DNA from 3 places in the Pseudomonas sp. 3-2 genome. Region 3 is predicted to be linked to each of the others. Evidence: predicted binding sites of a transcription regulator. Region 3 holds the regulator's gene; each other region holds the start of a gene.
The links. The regulator sigma-54, encoded in region 3, starts transcription at its own class of promoters, with help from an activator protein. The targets are predictions, from matches to a motif close to ANTGGCATNNANNTTGCTNT.

Region 1: a site for sigma-54 is predicted at 1,945-1,964, ahead of flgB (flagellar basal body rod protein FlgB). Genes of this name have one in related genera too.
Region 2: a site for sigma-54 is predicted at 3,423-3,442, ahead of K3819_RS09475 (CmpA/NrtA family ABC transporter substrate-binding protein). Genes of this name have one in related genera too.

The regions. Positions count from the first base shown of each region.
Region 1 covers NZ_CP081200.1:4,839,358-4,845,879, reverse strand. The annotation lists gene K3819_RS21915 (chemotaxis protein CheV) at 1-893, shown strand, start outside; gene cheR (protein-glutamate O-methyltransferase CheR) at 941-1,768, shown strand; gene flgB (flagellar basal body rod protein FlgB) at 2,006-2,413, shown strand; gene flgC (flagellar basal body rod protein FlgC) at 2,417-2,860, shown strand; gene flgD (flagellar hook assembly protein FlgD) at 2,876-3,604, shown strand; gene flgE (flagellar hook protein FlgE) at 3,635-4,948, shown strand; gene K3819_RS21885 (ribonucleoside-diphosphate reductase subunit alpha) at 5,663-6,522, opposite strand, start outside.
Region 2 covers NZ_CP081200.1:2,053,122-2,059,643, reverse strand. The annotation lists gene rlmKL (bifunctional 23S rRNA (guanine(2069)-N(7))-methyltransferase RlmK/23S rRNA (guanine(2445)-N(2))-methyltransferase RlmL) at 1-1,371, opposite strand, end outside; gene rmf (ribosome modulation factor) at 1,902-2,117, shown strand; gene K3819_RS09480 (quinone-dependent dihydroorotate dehydrogenase) at 2,315-3,334, opposite strand; gene K3819_RS09475 (CmpA/NrtA family ABC transporter substrate-binding protein) at 3,557-4,768, shown strand; gene K3819_RS09470 (ANTAR domain-containing response regulator) at 4,784-5,359, shown strand; gene K3819_RS09465 (NarK/NasA family nitrate transporter) at 5,719-6,522, shown strand, end outside.
Region 3 covers NZ_CP081200.1:1,005,146-1,011,667, forward strand. The annotation lists gene K3819_RS04385 (HPr family phosphocarrier protein) at 1-268, opposite strand, end outside; gene rapZ (RNase adapter RapZ) at 284-1,141, opposite strand; gene ptsN (PTS IIA-like nitrogen regulatory protein PtsN) at 1,144-1,608, opposite strand; gene hpf (ribosome hibernation-promoting factor, HPF/YfiA family) at 1,620-1,928, opposite strand; gene K3819_RS04405 (RNA polymerase factor sigma-54) at 2,002-3,495, opposite strand; gene lptB (LPS export ABC transporter ATP-binding protein) at 3,682-4,407, opposite strand; gene lptA (lipopolysaccharide transport periplasmic protein LptA) at 4,407-4,952, opposite strand; gene lptC (LPS export ABC transporter periplasmic protein LptC) at 4,939-5,511, opposite strand; gene K3819_RS04425 (HAD family hydrolase) at 5,520-6,044, opposite strand; gene K3819_RS04430 (KpsF/GutQ family sugar-phosphate isomerase) at 6,045-6,522, opposite strand, start outside.

The DNA.
Region 1 (6,522 bases), 2.6 Mb from region 3:
TGGTGGGGCAGAATCGCCTGGAGCTGTTGTTGTTCCGTCTCGACGGTCAGCAGCTCTACGGGATCAACGTGTTCAAGGTTCGGGAAGTGCTGCAGTGCCCGCAACTGACGCTGATGCCCAAGTCCAGTCCTGTCGTGTGCGGGGTGGCGAATATCCGGGGGGCGACCATTCCGATTCTTGATCTGGCGATGGCGACCGGCTCCGGTGCTTTGAAAGACAAGAACAGTCCGTTTGTGATCATCACGGAATACAACACCAAGACCCAGGGTTTCCTGGTGCGCTCGGTGGAACGTATCGTGAACATGAACTGGGAAGAGATTCATCCGCCGCCCAAGGGCACCGGACGCGATCACTACCTGACCGCTGTGACTCGGGTCGACAATCAGTTAGTCGAAATCATCGACGTCGAGAAGGTGCTGGCGGAAGTTGCGCCGACCCCGGAAGCGATTTCGGTCGGCGTGGTGGATGTCGAGACCCAGAGCAAGGCGTTGTCGCTGCGGGTGCTGACGGTCGATGACTCGTCGGTGGCGCGCAAGCAGGTGACGCGTTGCCTGCAGACGGTCGGTGTCGAAGTGGTGGCATTGAACGATGGTAGGCAGGCGCTGGATTACCTGCGCAAGCTGGTCGACGAGGGCAAGAAGCCGGAAGAAGAGTTCCTGATGATGATCTCCGACATCGAAATGCCGGAGATGGACGGGTACACCCTGACGGCCGAGATTCGCAGCGACCCTCGCATGCAAAAGCTTCATATCATCCTGCATACTTCGTTGTCGGGTGTGTTCAATCAGGCGATGGTCAAGAAAGTCGGTGCCGATGACTTCCTGGCCAAATTCCGTCCTGATGACCTGGCATCCCGGGTAGTCGACCGGATCAAAGCAGCAGACATCAGCTAAGGGCCTTCTGCCCTCGGCGTTCAACACGATTTAAGAGGCGGCATCATTTGTCTACGGGTAATTTGGATTTCGAACAGTTCCGGGTCTTCCTGGAAAAAGCCTGTGGCATTTTGCTCGGTGAAAACAAGCAGTATCTGGTCTCGAGCCGTCTCAACAAACTGATGGAGCAGCAAGGCATCAAGTCCCTGGGTGAGCTGGTTCAGCGCATCCAGACCCAGCCGCGCAGCGGTTTGCGCGAGCAGGTGGTCGATGCCATGACGACCAACGAAACCCTGTGGTTTCGCGACACCTATCCGTTTGAAGTCTTGAAGAACAAGGTGCTGCCCGAAGCGATCAAGGCCGCTCCCAACCAGCGTCTGCGGATCTGGTCGGCGGCCTGCTCGTCGGGTCAGGAACCCTACTCGCTGTCGATGTCGATCGACGAGTTCGAGCGGACGAACATCGGTCAGTTGAAGATGGGCGTGCAGATCGTTGCCACGGATCTGTCCGGCAGCATGCTGACCAACTGCAAGACCGGCGAGTACGACAGCCTGGCGATTGGCCGCGGCTTGTCCGCCGATCGTCTGCAGCGCTACTTCGACCCGAAAGGGCCGGGGCGCTGGGCGATCAAGGCGCCGATCAAGAACCGGGTGGAATTCCGCTCGTTCAACCTGCTCGACAGCTACGCAAGCCTTGGCAAGTTCGACATCGTGTTCTGCCGCAACGTGCTGATCTACTTCTCCGCCGAGGTGAAGAAGGACATCCTGTTGCGCATCCACAGCACGCTGAAGCCGGGCGGTTATCTGTTCCTTGGCGCTTCCGAAGCGCTGAACGGTCTGCCGGATCATTACCAGATGGTTCAGTGCAGCCCGGGGATCATCTACCAGGCGAAGTGAAACACTGGCGACACAAAAAACGGGAGTCCTCAGGGGCTCCCGTTTTTTTATGCCTGAAGGTTTTTGCCGGTGGCAGGCGGCAGAAAAGCGGCATCCGGCGGAAACCGGTTGCCGCTTTTCTGGCATTGCCGTGTTGCCGATTGCATGCAAAGCCCCGTAATCCGGGGCTTTCTCAAACTGGCACGCCGCTTGCTATAACCCAGTTACGAAAAATCCGGTCACCTGAAGGTTCCCGACATGAGCATCAGCTTCGATAAAGCGCTCGGCATTCACGAAAAGGCTCTGGGCTTCCGCGCCCAGCGTGCCGAAGTGCTGGCCAACAACATCGCCAACGCCGACACCCCGAATTACAAGGCGCGGGATCTGGAGTTCTCCAAAGTGCTCGAAGCACAGAGCCAGAAGAACGCCAACGGCACCATCGCCCTGAACATGACCAACAGCCGTCACATCGAAGCTGAAGGTCTGGGCAATGGCGACGAGTCGCTGATGTATCGCACGCCGATGCAGCCGTCGATCGACCAGAACACCGTGGACGCCCAACTGGAACAGTCGAACTACGCGGAAAACGCCGTCGGCTTCCAGGCCAGCTTCACCCTGCTCAACAGCAAATTCAAAGGGCTTGTGTCAGCCCTGCGCGGAGAGTAATCCATGTCCCTGTCCAGCGTTTTCAACATTGCCGGCAGCGGCATGAGCGCCCAGACCACCCGTCTCAACACCGTGGCCTCGAACATCGCCAACGCCGAGACCGTCTCGTCGAGCATCGACCAGACTTATCGCGCCCGTCACCCGGTGTTCGCCACCATGTTCCAGGGCGGCCAGAGCGGCGGCAGCAATTCGCTGTTCCAGAACCAGGATGCTGCGGGCCAGGGCGTGCAGGTCATGGGCGTGGTCGAAGACCAGAGCAACCTCGAAGCGCGCTACGAGCCGAACCATCCGGCGGCCGACGCCAAAGGCTACGTCTACTACCCGAACGTCAACGTGGTGGAAGAAATGGCTGACATGATTTCCGCGAGCCGGTCGTTCCAGACCAACGCCGAAATGATGAACACCGCCAAAACCATGATGCAGAAGGTACTGACCCTCGGTCAGTGATAAGGGGCGACTGCCATGAGTGTTACCGATACCACCAGCAGCCTGACGATGAACGACATACTGGCCAACTCTTCGAAGAAGACCAGTAGCACGACCACCGGCGGCATCGCTTCGGCCACCAACAGCTCGACCGGCGGCCAGGCCCTGGGCAAGGACGCGTTCCTGCAACTGCTGGTGACTCAGCTGAAGAACCAGAACCCGCTCGACCCGCAGGACAACAGCGCATTCGTTGCCCAGCTCGCGCAGTTCAGCAGCCTCGAGGGGATCACCACCCTCAACAGCACCGTCAGTTCGCTGGCCGGCAACTACAACTCGTCGCAAGCCCTGCAGGCGTCGTCGCTGGTGGGTCGCAATGTGATTGTGCAGACCAACACGGTTCAGCTGGACGATCCGAGCAAAGGCATGACCGGTTCGGTCACCGTTCCGTCGTCGATTGCCGGCGGTACCGTCACCATCACCGACAGCAGCGGCGCCACCGTTCGCACCATCGATCTGGGCAGTCGCGCCGCAGGCGATGCAAGCTTCACCTGGGACGGCAAGGACAAGGACGGCAACCTGGTGAAAACCGGTACCTACACCGTCAAGGCCAACGCCTCGATCAACGGCACCGCGACCGACCTGGCGACCTATCTGCCAGCCACGGTCACCAGCGTGACGATCAGCCAGACCGGCGGCGAGCTGATGCTCAACCTGTCCGGCAAGGGCACCGTCGCCCTGTCCAAAGTACAAACCATTGGTATATAGAGCCGACTAACCGGCACAAAGGAGTGGAATATGTCTTTCAATATCGGCCTTAGCGGTCTCTATGCAGCCAACAAACAACTGGACGTGACCGGCAACAACATCGCCAACGTCGCGACCGCCGGTTTCAAATCGTCCCGCGCAGAATTCGAAGACGTCTACTCGGCGACTCGCCTGGGCAGCGGCAGCAAGGTCATTGGTAACGGCGTGCGTCTGGCCAACGTTTCCCAGCAGTTCACCCAAGGCGACATCAACAACACCGGCAACGTGCTGGATATGGGGATCAACGGTTCGGGCTTCTTCACCCTGAGCAACAACGGTTCGATCTCCTACACCCGTGCCGGTACGTTCAAGGTCGACAAGGACGGCTTCATCACCAACACCGACTACACCTCGCGTCTGCAAGGTTACGGTGTGGACTCCAACGGCAAGATCATCAACGGCGTGTTGACCGATCTGAAGATCGACACCTCGAACCTGGCGCCGAAGTCCACCTCGCTGGTGACCTCGACCATCAACCTGAACTCGACGGCTCCGGTGATCGACGACACAGCAGTGGCCGGCAAGTTCGACCCGACCAACCTCGCGACCTACACCAAGTCGTTCAGCACTCCGATCTATGACAGCCAGGGCAACTCCCATGTCATGGATCAGTACATGGTGAAGACCGGCGCCAACACCTGGAAGGTCTACACCCTGGTGGACGGTCGCAACCCGGATGCTACCGGCAGCGACCCGAAAGTCACTGCGCCTGTCGCATCGACCATGACCTTTGACTCCACTGGCAAGCTGACTCAGGTCAGCACTCCGCCTGCAGTGATCAGCAGCGACCTGAAACTCACTGGCTGGGTACCGGGCACTGTGACCAACGGTGTGTGGACGGCCAACGGTGCTTCGGCTAACCCGGCCGGCATTACCATTTCGATGGCCAAGACCACTCAATACAACGCTGACACCGCGCGTTCGATCCCGACTCAGGATGGTTACGCCACTGGCCAGATCACCAACCTGACCATCGACGGTACCGGTACGCTGTTCGCCAACTTCAGCAACAACCAGAGCAAGGCCATCGGCCAGGTTGCGCTGGCGAGCTTCACCAACGAGCAGGGCTTGCAGCCGATCGGTGGTACCAGCTGGAAAGAGACTTTCGCTTCGGGTATTCCGGGCTACGATGCGCCGGAGACCGGTACGCTGGGTTCGGTGGTTTCGAACTCGCTGGAGGAGTCGAACGTTAACCTGACCAATGAGCTGGTTGATCTGATCAAGGGGCAGAGTAACTATCAGGCGAACGCCAAGACCATTTCGACTCAGAGCACTATCATGCAGACCATTATTCAGATGACCTGATTTCTGGGTTTTGGCTGGTTAAGGAGCCCCTCTTTTTGAGGGGCTTTTTTTTGGCTGGGGGTTGGGGTGTTTATCCGTTGCTTCGGGTGCTGCCGCTGGCGGTTTCGCCCTTACGGCGAGTCACTTTTGCAGACGCCCAAAAGTAACCAAAACGCTGGGCCCCGGCGTTCGGCACCTCGCTTTGGCTCGGTGTTCCTTCGTTACGGGATTCATCCGGGGGCATCGCCTACGGTTTGCTTCGCTGCACCTCCTCTCGATGCATGCGGCTGCGCCGCACGGTCGCTGCGCTCCCACCCCCGGATAAATCCCTCCACTCAGCCTTCCGATGGGGCCGGCACGGCAAAAGCGGTACTCGAGCTAACGCTCATCGTGTTGAGTGGTGGAGAGCGGAAGCAGCAGCAGCAGCGGAAGTGGAAGCAGGAGCAGGAGCAGGAGCAGGAGCAGGAGCAGAGAAAGCAGGAACAGAGAAAGCAGGAACAGAGAAAGCAGGGGTTGAGTTGTATGCGTTTCAAAATCCAAGTTCACCTCGGTATTTCACGTCGGCGTATCTCTATAAAACACCTCGGTCAGTCCCCTCTCCCTCCGGGAGAGGGTTAGGGTGAGGGCGGCTTTTGCTTTTGCTTTTTGCGCGGGCAAAAGAAAACCCCCGACAAACCAGAAGTCTGTCGGGGGTTTCTCGGATCAGGCGTTTCGCAACGCCCGATTCAGCTCAGCTTATTGGCAAGCTTCGCAATCCGGCTCGTCGATGGCGCAAGCCTTCGGTACTGGAGCCGGGCCGGCAGGGGCTGCCAGGACCGAGTCGTCGCCGTGGTTGCCGCCGCTGGAAACAGCGTTCAGCTTGCCGGTGTTGATGGTCGACTTCTCGGTGCTGGTCGCGGCCAGGGCACGGAGGTAGTAGGTGGTTTTCAGACCACGGTACCAGGCCATGCGGTAGGTCACGTCCAGCTTCTTGCCCGATGCGCCGGCGATGTACAGGTTCAGCGACTGGGCCTGGTCGATCCACTTCTGACGACGGCTGGCGGCGTCAACGATCCACTTGGTGTCCACTTCGAACGCGGTTGCGTAGAGCTCTTTGAGTTCTTGCGGGATGCGCTCGATCTGCTGAACCGAACCGTCGTAGTACTTCAGGTCGTTGATCATGACCGAGTCCCACAGGCCGCGAGCCTTCAGGTCGCGAACCAGGTACGGGTTGATCACGGTGAATTCGCCCGAGAGGTTCGATTTCACATACAGGTTCTGGTAGGTCGGTTCGATCGACTGCGAGACGCCGGTGATGTTGGCGATGGTTGCGGTCGGTGCGATGGCCATGATGTTCGAGTTACGGATGCCTTTCTGCACACGGGCGCGAACCGGTGCCCAGTCCAGGGACTCGGTCAGGTCGACGTCGATGTACTTCTGGCCACGTGCTTCGATCAGGATCTGTTGCGAATCCAGCGGCAGTACGCCTTTGGACCACAGCGAACCCTGGAACGTCTCGTACGAGCCGCGCTCGTCGGCCAGATCGCAGGAAGCCTGGATCGCGTAGTAGCTGACCGCTTCCATCGACTTGTCGGCGAACTCGACGGCAGCGTCGG
Region 2 (6,522 bases), 1.0 Mb from region 3:
CTGCAGACGGTTGGCAAACATCTGCCCGCCTTCGCTCAGGCGCGGCTGCTCGACCACTGGCGCCGGGGCCGGCGTCGGTTTGATCGGGTTACCGTTCTTGTTGAACTTGCGCTCTTGCGGCTCGTTCGGCGTCTGATCGTAGGCGGCTTGCTCGCGCTCGGCCTGACGCTGCTCCGGGGTGCGGCGCTCGCCGGTGACGAACTGATCCGGCAGGACCTTGATCAACAGCAGCTTGCACGGCAGCGCGCCGTTCCAGAACGAATACTGTTTGTGGCTGCGGATGCCCATGCGCTTGCCCAGGTCCGGCGCGCCGGTAAACACCGCCGCTTCCCAGTTCAGGCAGGCCTGACGCAGACGCTCGCCCAGGTTCTGGTAGAGGTACAACAGACTGGCTTCATCACCCAGACGCTCGCCGTACGGCGGGTTGCAGATGACCAGACCTTTCTGGTTCTGGTCCGGACGCGGTTCGAAGGTCGCGACTTCGCCCTGATAGATCTTGATCCACTCGCTCAGGCCGGCGCGTTCGACGTTGTTGCGGCCCGGCTGAATCAGGCGTGGGTCGGCTTCATAACCACGAATCCACAGCGGCGGCTTGGCCAGACCGGCAGCAGCACGCTCGACGGCTTCTTCATGCAGTTTTTTCCACAGCGCCGGCACGTGACCGAGCCAGGCGGTAAAGCCCCACTGTTCGCGACGCAGGTTCGGCGCCATATCGGCGGCGATCATGCCGGCTTCGACCAGGAACGTACCGACACCGCACATCGGGTCCGCCAGCGCGCCACCTTCGGCGGCGATGCGCGGCCAGCCGGAACGGATCAGGATGGCGGCTGCGAGGTTTTCCTTCAGCGGCGCGGCGCCCTGCTGCAAGCGATAGCCGCGCTGGTGCAGGCTGTGGCCGGACAGATCGAGAGACAGAATCGCTTCGCCGCGATCCAGGCGCAGGTGAATGCGCAGATCCGGGTTGAGCTTGTCGATGCTTGGACGGTCGCCCTGCGGGGTGCGCAGTTTGTCGACGATGGCGTCCTTGACCTTCAGGGCGCCAAAGTGGGTGTTGTCGATGCCTGAGCCATGACCGCTGAATTCCACGGCCAGGGTGCCGTCGGCCAGCATGTGGTCCTGCCAGTCGACGTCGAGTACGCCGTGGTACAGGTCTTCGGCGTTTTTCATCGGGAAGCGCTTAAGGACCAGCAGCACCCGGTTGGCCAGACGCGACCAGAGGCACAGGCGATAAGCGGTTTCCATGGTCGCCATGCCACGCACGGCGGAGGTGTGTTCGCGGGCCTCTTCAAGGCCAAGCCCGACGGCTTCCTCGATGAGCAGGCCTTCAAGGCCTTTGGGGCAAGTGAGGAAGAGTTCGAAACGGTCGGACATGGTTTTTCCAGAGCCTTTGGCTGATGAACCGGCAACGCATTGCCGATCCGGTTTTCAATCAGGCGCTTTTCTACAAGAGCGCCCGCGTGGCACGAAGGTGTGCCGTTCCATCCCCGCTGCTCGGGTTAAAAGAGCTTAGATGCCGGGACAGATAAAAAAGTTGAAGCAACAAAATGACTCAAAGCAACCCTTCGTCGAATAGTAGCCCAGCGTAAACGTGGGTCATTCTCACTAAAGGATTAACCTCATCATCCAGCGCGGGGCCGATCATACCGGGGTTTGGCCAATGGACGCTGGATAAATACGCGGTTACTTATGGCCATAGCATCTTTTTCGTTACGTCCTTATGACAAAACGGTCATTCCATCGATGTGACTCATTGGTTAGAACTGAACACAGGTTGACGTCGCAACGGCGTCAACACCTTGGCTCGCCACGCCGGCAGCGAGCCGCCAACGGCAGAGTTTTTCTGCCAGACCTCAATTGAGGTCGACGCGACAAAAACAGTCAACAAGTGAGGGAAACACCCTATGAGAAGACTTAAGCGTGATCCGTTGGAAAGAGCATTTTTGCGCGGATATCAATATGGCGTTGGTGGTAAATCCCGTGAGCTTTGCCCATTTACTCTACCGTCGGTACGTCAAGCCTGGATCAACGGCTGGCGAGAAGGACGCGGCGACAACTGGGACGGTATGACCGGCACTGCGGGAATCCACAGACTCAACGAACTTCACGCCGTCGGCTGACACAGGGCACTTATTCCGACACGACAATCTGATTTCGTAACAACCTGATCACCATGCACGTCCTTCCCGGACGGCGGGCTACGGCCCAGGGGCTCCTTCGAGGAGCCCTTTTTTATGCCCGCCGCATTATTTATGCCATACACAAAACCTGTGGGAGCGACGGTGCGACGACTCGACCTGCTCGCTCCCACAAAGGATCAGCGCTTGGCGGCGATCGCATCCACGGACTCGCGGATCAGCGCCGGGCCCTTATAGATGAAGCCGGAGTAGATCTGCACCAGGCTCGCGCCGGCCGCGATCTTCTCGGCCGCATGCTTGCCTTCGGTGATGCCGCCCGCCGCGATGATCGGCAGCTTGCCGCCCAGCTCGGACGCCAGCACTTTCACGGTATGGGTGCTCTTCTCGCGAACCGGCGCGCCGGACAGACCGCCCGCCTCGTCCCCGTGTTCCATGCCTTCGACGCCCACGCGGCTGAGGGTGGTGTTGGTGGCGATCACCGCGTCCATCCCGGTTTCGATCAGTGCCTGGGCGACTTGCGCGGTTTCTTCGTCGGTCATGTCCGGCGCGATCTTGATCGCCAGCGGTACATGCTTGCCGTGGCGCAGCGCCAGTTCGGCGCGGCGCGTGGCCAGGTCCGCCAGCAATTGCTTGAGCGAATCGCCGAACTGCAGGCTGCGCAGGCCCGGGGTGTTCGGCGAGCTGACGTTGACCGTGACGTAACTGGCGTGGGCGTAAACCTTGTCCAGGCAGATCAGGTAGTCGTCCACTGCGCGCTCGACCGGAGTGTCGAAGTTCTTGCCGATGTTGATCCCCAGCACGCCTTTGTATTTGGCCGCCGCCACCCGCGCCAGCAGGTTATCCACACCGAGGTTGTTGAACCCCATGCGGTTGATGATCGCCTCGGCTTCCGGCAGGCGGAAAATCCGTGGTTTCGGGTTGCCCGGCTGCGGACGCGGGGTCACGGTGCCGATTTCGACAAACCCGAAACCCAGCTGGGCGAAGCCGTCGATGGCCGCGCCGTTCTTGTCCAGACCGGCCGCCAGACCCACAGGGTTCGGGAACTCCAGGCCCATGACAGTCACCGGCAGCGACGCCGGGGCCTTGCACAGCAAGCCGTTGAGGCCCAAACGCCCGCCCGCGCCGATCAGATCCAGCGATAGATCGTGGGAGGTTTCCGGGGAAAGTTTGAACAACAGCTGACGGGCCAGGGTGTACATGGGCGGCTATGACTCGGACGGCGAAAAGAGGCGGCGATTATAGCCGGGCATCCCCCCGCCGCGCGAGGCGCACGGGTAAATCCGTGCGCATGGCATATGCCTTGCACCTTCCACGGCATCAGCCGGCAGGCCAATGGTGGCGTGCAGGCAAGGACAATGGCGTCGTCTCTCGGTTTTGCGCGGGCAAAGCCTGGGACGACGTTTTTTTTGAGGGTGGCTTTCATGACTCAAACCTCCGCCGGGCCGCTGGCCTGGGTCAACGGCAGCGATGCCCCGGAAAAAAGCGCGATCAACCTGGGCTTCATGGCCCTGAGCGACTGCGCCTCGCTGGTGGTCGCCGCCACTCAGGGCTTTGCCCAGCCTTACGGCCTGACCCTGAATCTCAAGCGCCAGAGTTCCTGGGCCAACCTGCGGGACAATCTGGTCAGCGGCGAACTCGATGCCGCCCACAGCCTTTACGGTCTGATTTACGCGGTGCATCTGGGCATCGGCGGCGTCGCGTCAACCGACATGGCGGTGCTGATGGGTCTGAATCAGAACGGCCAGAGCCTCAACCTGTCCCACGGCTTGCAGGGCCTGGGCGTGACCGGTCCTGAAGCGCTGCACCATCATGTGCACCAAACCCGCGCAAAACTGACCTTCGCCCAGACCTTCCCGACCGGCACCCATGCCATGTGGCTGTATTACTGGCTGGCGAGCCAGGGCATTCATCCGTTGCAGGATGTCGACAGCGTGGTGGTGCCGCCGCCGCAAATGGTCGCGCACCTTCAGGCCGGTCGCATCGATGGTTTATGCGTCGGCGAGCCCTGGGCGGCCAGCGCCGTGCAGCAGAATCTCGGTTTCACCCTGGCCACCAGCCAGACCATCTGGCCCGATCATCCGGAAAAAGTCCTCGGCTGCACCCGCGCCTTCGTCGAGCAATACCCCAACACCGCGCGGGCCTTGGTGATGGCGATCCTGGAAGCCAGCCGATTCATTGAAGAAAGCCCGGAAAACCGCCGCAGCACCGCGCAACTTCTCAGCGCCGCCGAGTACCTCGACGCCCCGGTCTCCTGCATCGAACCACGCTTTCTCGGCGACTACGACGATGGCCTCGGCAATCGCTGGCAAGACCCGCACGCCCTGCGCTTTCACGGCGATGGCGCGGTGAACCTGCCGTACCTGTCGGACGGCATGTGGTTCATGACCCAGTTCCGCCGCTGGGGTTTGCTGCGCGATGACCCGGACTACCTCGCCGTCGCCCGTCAGGTGCAGCAACTGGAGATCTATCGCGACGCAGCGACTGCTGTGGGCGTTGCAGCCTGGGGCAAGGACATGCGCAGCAGCCAGTTGATCGACGGCAAAATCTGGGATGGTAGTGATCCGGCCACCTACGCCCGAAGCTTCAAGCTCCACGCGCTGAGCGACAGCGCACCCCTTCTCGCCCAGCGCTGACAGGAGACCGCGAACATGCTGCGCATTCTGCTGATCAACGACACCGCGAAAAAAGTCGGACGCCTGAAAGCCGCGCTGACCGAGGCCGGTTTCGAGGTGATCGACGAGTCGGGCCTGACCATCGACCTGCCGGCGCGCGTCGAAACGGTGCGTCCGGACGTGATCCTGATCGATACCGAGTCACCGAGCCGCGATGTGATGGAGCAAGTGGTGCTGGTCAGCCGCGACCAGCCCCGGCCGATCGTGATGTTCACCGACGAGCATGATCCCGGCGTGATGCGTCAGGCGATCAAGTCCGGGGTCAGTGCCTACATCGTCGAAGGCATTCACGCACAGCGCCTGCAGCCGATTCTCGACGTGGCCATGGCCCGCTTCGAAAGCGATCAGGCCTTGCGCGCCCAGCTACAGGCCCGCGACCAGCAACTGGCCGAGCGCAAACGCATCGAACTGGCCAAAGGCCTGTTGATGAAAATGAAGGACTGCAACGAAGAAGAGGCCTACACCCTGATGCGCCGCCAGGCCATGAGCCGCCAGCAGAAACTGATTCAGGTGGCGGAGCAAATCATTGCCATGAGCGAGTTGCTTGGCTGAAGTTTCGTGGGGCCTGTAAAGGCCCCATCGCTGGCAAGCCAGCTCCCACAGGTTTCGTTGTCGTACACAGTCTCTGTGATTAATGCGGAACCTGTGGGAGCGGGCTTGCCCGCGATTGGCCGTAACGCGATTTCAGACTATTGGCACAAATCTCGCTAAGCAATCCCTACAGGTAACCAACGGCGGTTGCCCCACCTACGACAAAGACGTCGCTCACCCTTTTCGCCCTTTTCGGCGATCCGGGTAGCGGCGTTTTTGCGTTTTGGCCCCACAGCCCGGGGCCGGTGGTGCGGCCGTGGCGGCGCTCCACTTGCTGGCTTGTGACTCCTTCTCGAGATTCTTAACAGCTGAGGTGCGCGATGAATAAAAGCTTCTGGAAATCCGGCCACACCCCGACCCTGTTCGCGGCCTTCCTGTATTTCGACCTGAGCTTCATGGTCTGGTATCTGCTCGGCCCGCTGGCGGTGCAGATTGCTGGCGACCTGCACCTGACCACTCAACAGCGCGGCCTCGTGGTGGCGACGCCGATTCTGGCCGGCGCGGTGCTGCGCTTTGCGATGGGCATGCTTGCCGATCGCCTGTCACCCAAGACTGCCGGGCTGATCGGCCAGGTGATCGTGATCTGTGCACTGTTCGGTGCCTGGAAACTGGGCATCCACAGTTACGAACAGGCTCTGCTGCTCGGCCTGTTCCTCGGCATGGCCGGAGCGTCGTTCGCCGTGGCCCTGCCGCTGGCGTCGCAATGGTATCCGCCGGAGCATCAGGGCAAGGCGATGGGCATCGCCGGGGCCGGCAATTCCGGGACCGTGTTCGCCGCGCTGATCGCCCCGGTACTGGCGGCGGCGTTCGGCTGGAGCAATGTGTTCGGTTTCGCCCTGATTCCACTGCTCCTGACTTTGGTGCTGTTCGCCTGGCTGGCAAAAAACGCTCCCGAGCGACCAAAAGCCAAATCCATGGCCGACTACTTCAAGGCCCTGGGCGACCGCGACAGCTGGTGGTTCATGTTTTTCTACAGCGTCACCTTCGGCGGCTTCATCGGCCTGGCCAGCGCCCTGCCCGGCTACTTCAACGATCAATACGGCCTCAGCCCGGTGACCGCCGGTTACTACACCGCCGCCTGCGTGTTCGGCGGCAGCCTGATGCGACCGCTGGGTGGCGCGCTG
Region 3 (6,522 bases):
CTTCGTCGAAGTAGTTGTTGATCAGTGTCACCAGCGCGTCCATGGCTTCCTGTTCCTGATGGCCTTCGGTACTCAGGTGGATTTTGGTGCCCTTGCCGGCTGCGAGCATCATCATCGCCATGATGCTTTTACCGTCAACCGTGGTTTCCGGGGTGCGGCCGACTCTGATCGTGCAATCGGGAAACTGGCCCGCCACTCCGACGAATTTTGCCGATGCGCGGGCGTGCAGGCCCAGCTTGTTGATGATTTCGATTTCACGAGCAGGCATCGCGGTGTGAATCCTTTAGCTGAGGTCGCGGTGGCGAACCTGGACGTTCTTCAGGGTCTTCTGCAGCGCCTGGCCAAGACGTTCGGTCAGGTAAACGGAACGGTGATGCCCGCCGGTGCAGCCGATGGCAATGGTGACGTAAGCGCGGTTACTCGCGGCAAAGCGCGGCAACCATTTGTGCAGGTACGTGTAAATATCCTGGTACATCTCCTCGACCTCAGGCTGCGCCGCCAGATACTCGGCGACCGGCTGATCGAGACCGGATTGCGCGCGCAGTTCAGGTTTCCAGTACGGGTTCGGCAGGCAGCGTACATCGAACACCAGATCCGCATCCACCGGCATGCCGCGTTTGAAACCGAAAGACTCCACCAGAAACGCGGTACCCGGCTCCGGCTGGTTCAACAGGCGCAGCTTGATGGTGTCGCGCAGTTGGTAGAGGTTCAGATTGGTGGTATTGACCTTCAGATCGGCCAGATCGGCAATCGGGCCCAGCAGGGCGGTTTCGTCGTCGATGGCTTCGGCCAGCGAGCGGTTGGCATTGCTGAGCGGGTGACGACGACGAGTTTCCGAAAAGCGTTTGAGCAACGTTTCGTCATCGGCGTCGAGGTACAGGACATCGCACTGGATGTGCCGGCTGCGCACTTCCTCGAGCAACTCTGGAAAACGTGACAGATGACTCGGCAGGTTGCGGGCGTCGATCGAGACGGCCACCAGCGGCTGGAGCATTTCGGTATGAACCAGCGCACGTTCGGCCAGATCCGGCAGAAGGCCTGCCGGCAGGTTATCGATGCAGTAGTAACCGTTGTCCTCAAGGACATCCAGGGCAGTACTTTTACCCGAGCCGGAACGGCCACTGACAATGATCAAGCGCATGGTTACGGCCTGTTCTGTTCTTCCAGTACAACCTGGTACAAGGCTTCGTTGCTTGGCGCGCTGCGCAGTCTGTCGCGCACGTCCTTGCGGTCGAGCATGCTGGCGATCTGGCGTAACAGCTCCAGGTGTGCATCGGTGGCGGCTTCCGGTACCAGCAGGACGAAGAGCAAGTCCACGGGCGCGCCGTCGATAGCGTCGAAATCGATAGGGGCATCAAGGTGCATCAGCGCACTGATCGGCGCTTCGCAGCCCTTGAGGCGGCAGTGGGGAATGGCGATGCCGTTGCCAAAACCGGTGGAGCCCAGTTTTTCACGGGCAATCAATGCCTCGAAGACATCTTGCATCTCCAGATCCGGAACTTCCCGGGCGATCAGGTTGGCAATTTGTTCCAGGGCTTTCTTTTTACTGCCGCCCGGCACGTTCACCAGGGAACGGCCGGGGGTCAGGATACTTTCAAGTCGGATCATGGGGGTGGGGGTTATCGACCGGTAGCGCCCTGAAGCAGGCTCTGGGTCTTTTCCTTATGCTTTTTGAGTTGTTTATCAAGCTTGTCGGTCAGCGCGTCGATCGCAGCGTACATATCGGTATGTTCCGCGTTTGCGACGACCTCATTGCCGGGAATATGCAGCGTGGCTTCGATTTTCTGCTTCAGTTTTTCGACGCACATCGTGACTTGCACGTTGGTGATCTTGTCGAAATGCCCTTCGAGCTTCTTGAGCTTGAGCTCGATGTACTCGCGCAGAGGCTGGGTAACTTCCAGTTGGTGTCCACTGATGTTGACTTGCATACAGCTTCTCCTTCGTTGCCAGTGCATAAAGCGGCAGGCCGAAGAGCCTGCCACTGGAACGCTGTAACGTGGCTTACATCAACCGCTTGCGTTCGCTCGAAGGCGCGATTCCGAGGGATTCGCGGTACTTGGCGACGGTGCGGCGAGCCACCTGAATGCCTTGTGCCTCCAGTAAACCAGCGATCTTGCTGTCACTCAACGGCTTTTTCTGATTTTCCGCGGCAACCAGTTTCTTGATGATCGCGCGGATCGCCGTGGACGAGCATTCACCGCCCTCGGAGGTGCTCACATGGCTGGAGAAAAAGTATTTCAGTTCATATATGCCCCGTGGGGTATGCATGAATTTTTGCGTGGTTACGCGGGAAATCGTCGACTCGTGCATGCCAACCGCTTCTGCAATGTCGTGCAGGACCAGCGGCTTCATGGCTTCGTCGCCGTACTCCAGAAACCCGCGCTGGTGTTCGACGATCTGGGTGGCCACTTTCATCAGGGTTTCGTTGCGGCTCTGCAGGCTCTTGATGAACCAGCGGGCTTCCTGCAACTGGTTGCGCATGAAGGTGTTGTCGGCACTGGTGTCGGCGCGGCGCACAAAACCGGCGTATTGGGCGTTGACCCGCAGGCGTGGCACCGACTCCTGATTCAGCTCGACCAGCCAGCGCTCGTTGTCCTTGCGCACGATGACGTCAGGCACCACGTATTCGGCTTCGGTGGATTCGATCTGCGAACCGGGGCGCGGGTTCAGGCTCTGCACCAGTTCGATGACCTGGCGCAGCTCGTCTTCCTTGAGCTTCATGCGCCGCATCAACTGGCTGTAGTCGCGGCTACCGAGCAGGTCGATGTAATCGGTGACCAGGCGCTTGGCCTCGGCCAGCCAGGGGGTCTTGGCCGACAGCTGGCGCAATTGCAGCAGCAGGCATTCGCCCAGGTTACGTGCGCCGATGCCGGCCGGTTCGAATTGCTGGATGCGGTGCAGGACGGCTTCGATCTCGTCCAGCTCGATGTCGAGCTCCGGATCAAAGGCGTCGAGGATTTCTTCGAGGGTTTCGTCCAGGTAGCCCTGATTGTTGATGCAATCGATCAGGGTGACGGCGATCAGGCGATCGGTGTCGGACATCGGTGCCAGGTTCAACTGCCACAGCAGGTGGCTTTGCAGGCTCTCGCCGGCGGAGGTGCGGGTGGTGAAGTCCCACTCGTCATCGTCGCTGCTTGGCAGGCTGCTGGCGCTGGTCTGGTAGACGTCTTCCCAGGCGGTGTCCACCGGCAATTCGTTGGGGATTCGCTCGTTCCATTCGCCGTCTTCGAGGTTGTCGACTGTCGGCGCGGTCTCCTGATAGGAGGGTTCCTGGATCTCGGTGTTGGGCTTCTGTTCGGCGTTGTCGGCCATGGGATCGGAGTTGTCGAAGTCGTCGCCGTCTTCCTGGCGTTCGAGCATCGGATTGGATTCCAGAGCCTCCTGGATTTCCTGTTGCAGATCCAGGGTCGACAATTGGAGCAGGCGGATGGCCTGTTGCAGCTGCGGTGTCATCGTCAGCTGCTGGCCCATTCTCAAGACTAGCGATGGTTTCATGGCAGGGGCTTAACACCTTATTCGCCGGCGCTATGCGCCATCCACTACAGGGCGCCGGAGCGCCAAACTTAAGCAAATTATATGCCTGAAACTGTCGTGTTTGCCTAGAGCGCTGTAACAATAAAAGCGTATAAAAAGGCGCTTCAACGTTACAGCACCCGGACGGCTGGTCGGATGCTGTCGCGCTTACAGGCGGAACTCGTGACCCAGATAGACTTCCTTCACCAGATCGTTGGCGAGGATGGTCGCGGAGTCGCCTTCGGCGATCAACTGGCCGTCGTTGACGATGTAGGCGGTTTCGCAGATATCCAGCGTCTCACGGACGTTGTGGTCGGTGATCAGTACACCGATGCCCTTGGCCTTGAGGTGGTGGATGATCTGCTTGATGTCGCCGACCGAGATCGGGTCGACACCGGCGAACGGTTCGTCGAGCAGGATGAATTTCGGTGCCGTGGCCAGTGCGCGGGCGATTTCTACCCGGCGGCGCTCACCACCGGACAGGCTCATGCCGAGGTTGTCGCGGATGTGGCTGATGTGGAATTCCTGCAGCAGGCTTTCCAGCTCCTTGCGACGACCTGCCTTGTCGAGCTCCTGACGGGTCTCGAGGATGGCCATGATGTTGTCGGCCACCGACAGTTTGCGGAAGATCGACGCTTCTTGCGGCAGATAGCCGATACCGGCCTTCGCACGGCCATGCATCGGCTGGTGGCTGACGTCTAGGTCGTCGATCAGTACGCGACCCTGATCGGCCTGAACCAGGCCGACGATCATGTAGAAGCACGTGGTCTTGCCGGCGCCGTTCGGGCCGAGCAGGCCGACGATCTGACCGCTGTCGATCGACAGGCTGACGTCGCGCACGACCTGGCGGCTTTTATAGGCCTTGGCCAGGTGCTGAGCTTTCAGAGTTGCCATTACTGGGTTTTCTCGTCGGTTTTCTTCTTCGGCTGGATCACCATGTCGATGCGCGGACGCGCTTCGGTGACCTTGCTGCCAGTGGCTCGACCGGCGCTGGCCAGTTTCTTCACCGTGTCATAGACGATTTTTTCGCCCTGAGTGGTGTTGTTGTCCTTGTCGACGACTTTGGCCTTGTCGATCAGAACAACGCGGTTCTGCTGTGCGTGGTACTGAATGGTCACGCCCCAGCCCTGAACGGGTTTGGCATCACCGGCAGTCTGCAACTGTTCGAAGTAGGCGAGGTTGCCGACCGAGGTCACGACGTCGATGTCGCCGTTAGGCGCACGGGTCATGGTCACGGTGTTGCCTTTGACGATCATCGAACCCTGGGTGATGATCACGTCGCCTTTGTAGGTGGCAACGCCGTTCTTGTCGTCCAGTTGGGCATCGTCGGCCTGAATGCGGATTGGCTGCTCTTGATCGTTCGGCAGAGCCCAGGCGCTCACGCTTCCCAGTGCTGCGCCCAGACTGAGCAAAATAGGGAGGGTTTTAACGAGCCTCATACTGTCCTCTTACGTTCGATAGCAGGTGTATCCTGCTTTCCTTCAAATACGCTTTCATTCCTACGCCAGTCGATACACCGCCAGCGCCGTCGATTCTAACGGGTTGCTGGGTCTGCGCATATTGCTGCTGCGGGAACACCGTCATGCGAGTGGAGGTGATCAGGGTGTCGCGGTTCTTTTCGTCGGTGCGCTTGACGCGTACCGAGTCGATCAGCTCGACCTCGGTGCCACCGGAGTTCACTTCGCCGCGCTCACTGGTCACGTGCCATGGGAAATCGGTGCCACGGAACATGTTCAGATCAGGCTTGGTGACCAGTGTAATGTCGGTCGCCTTGACGTGCTCAGCCTTGTCGGACGTCATTTCGTACTGCACTTTGCCGTCTTCGAGGTACTGGATCGTGTGCGTATTGGTCGCGTACCAGTCGATCGGGCTTTCCTCTGCCGAAACCGGCGGTTTGTCGAGGAAGCGTTCCGGGCTGATGTTCCAGTAGCCGACCGCGCCGAATATCGCTGCGATACAACCGAACAACAAGATGTTGCGAAACTTTTTGCTAAACATGGTTGGACTCACAGATACGCATTGTTGGCGGCGTCGAGGCTGCCTTGGGCGCGCAGGATCAGTTCGCAGAATTCGCGGGCGGCACCTTCGCCGCCACGAGCCTGGGTGACGCCATGAGCGTGTTCGCGAACAAAAGGTGCGGCGTTGGCCACGGCCATGCCCAGGCCTACACGGCGGATCACCGGCAGATCCGGCAGGTCGTCGCCGAGGTAAGCCACTTGTTCATAGCTTAGGCCCAGTTGCTCCAGAAGACCGTCGAGAACGACCAGTTTGTCTTCACGGCCCTGAAACAGGTGCGGGATCCCCAGGTTCTTCGCCCGACGCTCGACCACCGGGGTCTTGCGACCGCTGATGATGGCGGTCTGTACGCCAGCGTTCATCAGCATCTTGATGCCCTGGCCATCCAGTGTATTGAAAGTCTTGAACTCGCTGCCGTCTTCAAGGAAGTACAGGCGCCCGTCGGTGAGGACACCGTCGACGTCGAAAACCGCCAGTTTGATGGCCTTGCCGCGTTGCAGCAGATCGTTGCTCATTTACATCACTCCTGCGCGCAGCAGGTCGGAGAGGTTGAAGGCGCCGATCGGGCGATCCTCTTCATCCACGACAACCAGCGCGTTGATTCGGTGGTCTTCCATGATTTTCAGGGCTTCGGCGGCGAGCATTTCGGCGCGGGCGGTCTTGCCGTGCACGGTCATCACCTGGTCGATGGTGGCGCTGTGGATATCAATGCTGCGATCAAGGGTGCGACGCAGGTCGCCGTCAGTGAAGATCCCGGCCAGCTTGCCGTCGGTTTCCAGGATGACGGTCATGCCCAGGCCCTTGCGGGTCATTTCCATCAACGCGTCCTTGAGCAGGGTGCCGCGCTGTACCTGCGGCAGTTCCTGGCCGGCGTGCATGACGTTTTCCACTTTCAGCAGCAGGCGTCGGCCCAGTGCGCCGCCGGGGTGGGAAAAGGCGAAGTCTTCGGCAGTGAAGCCGCGCGCTTCCAGCAGCGCCACGGCCAGGGCGTCG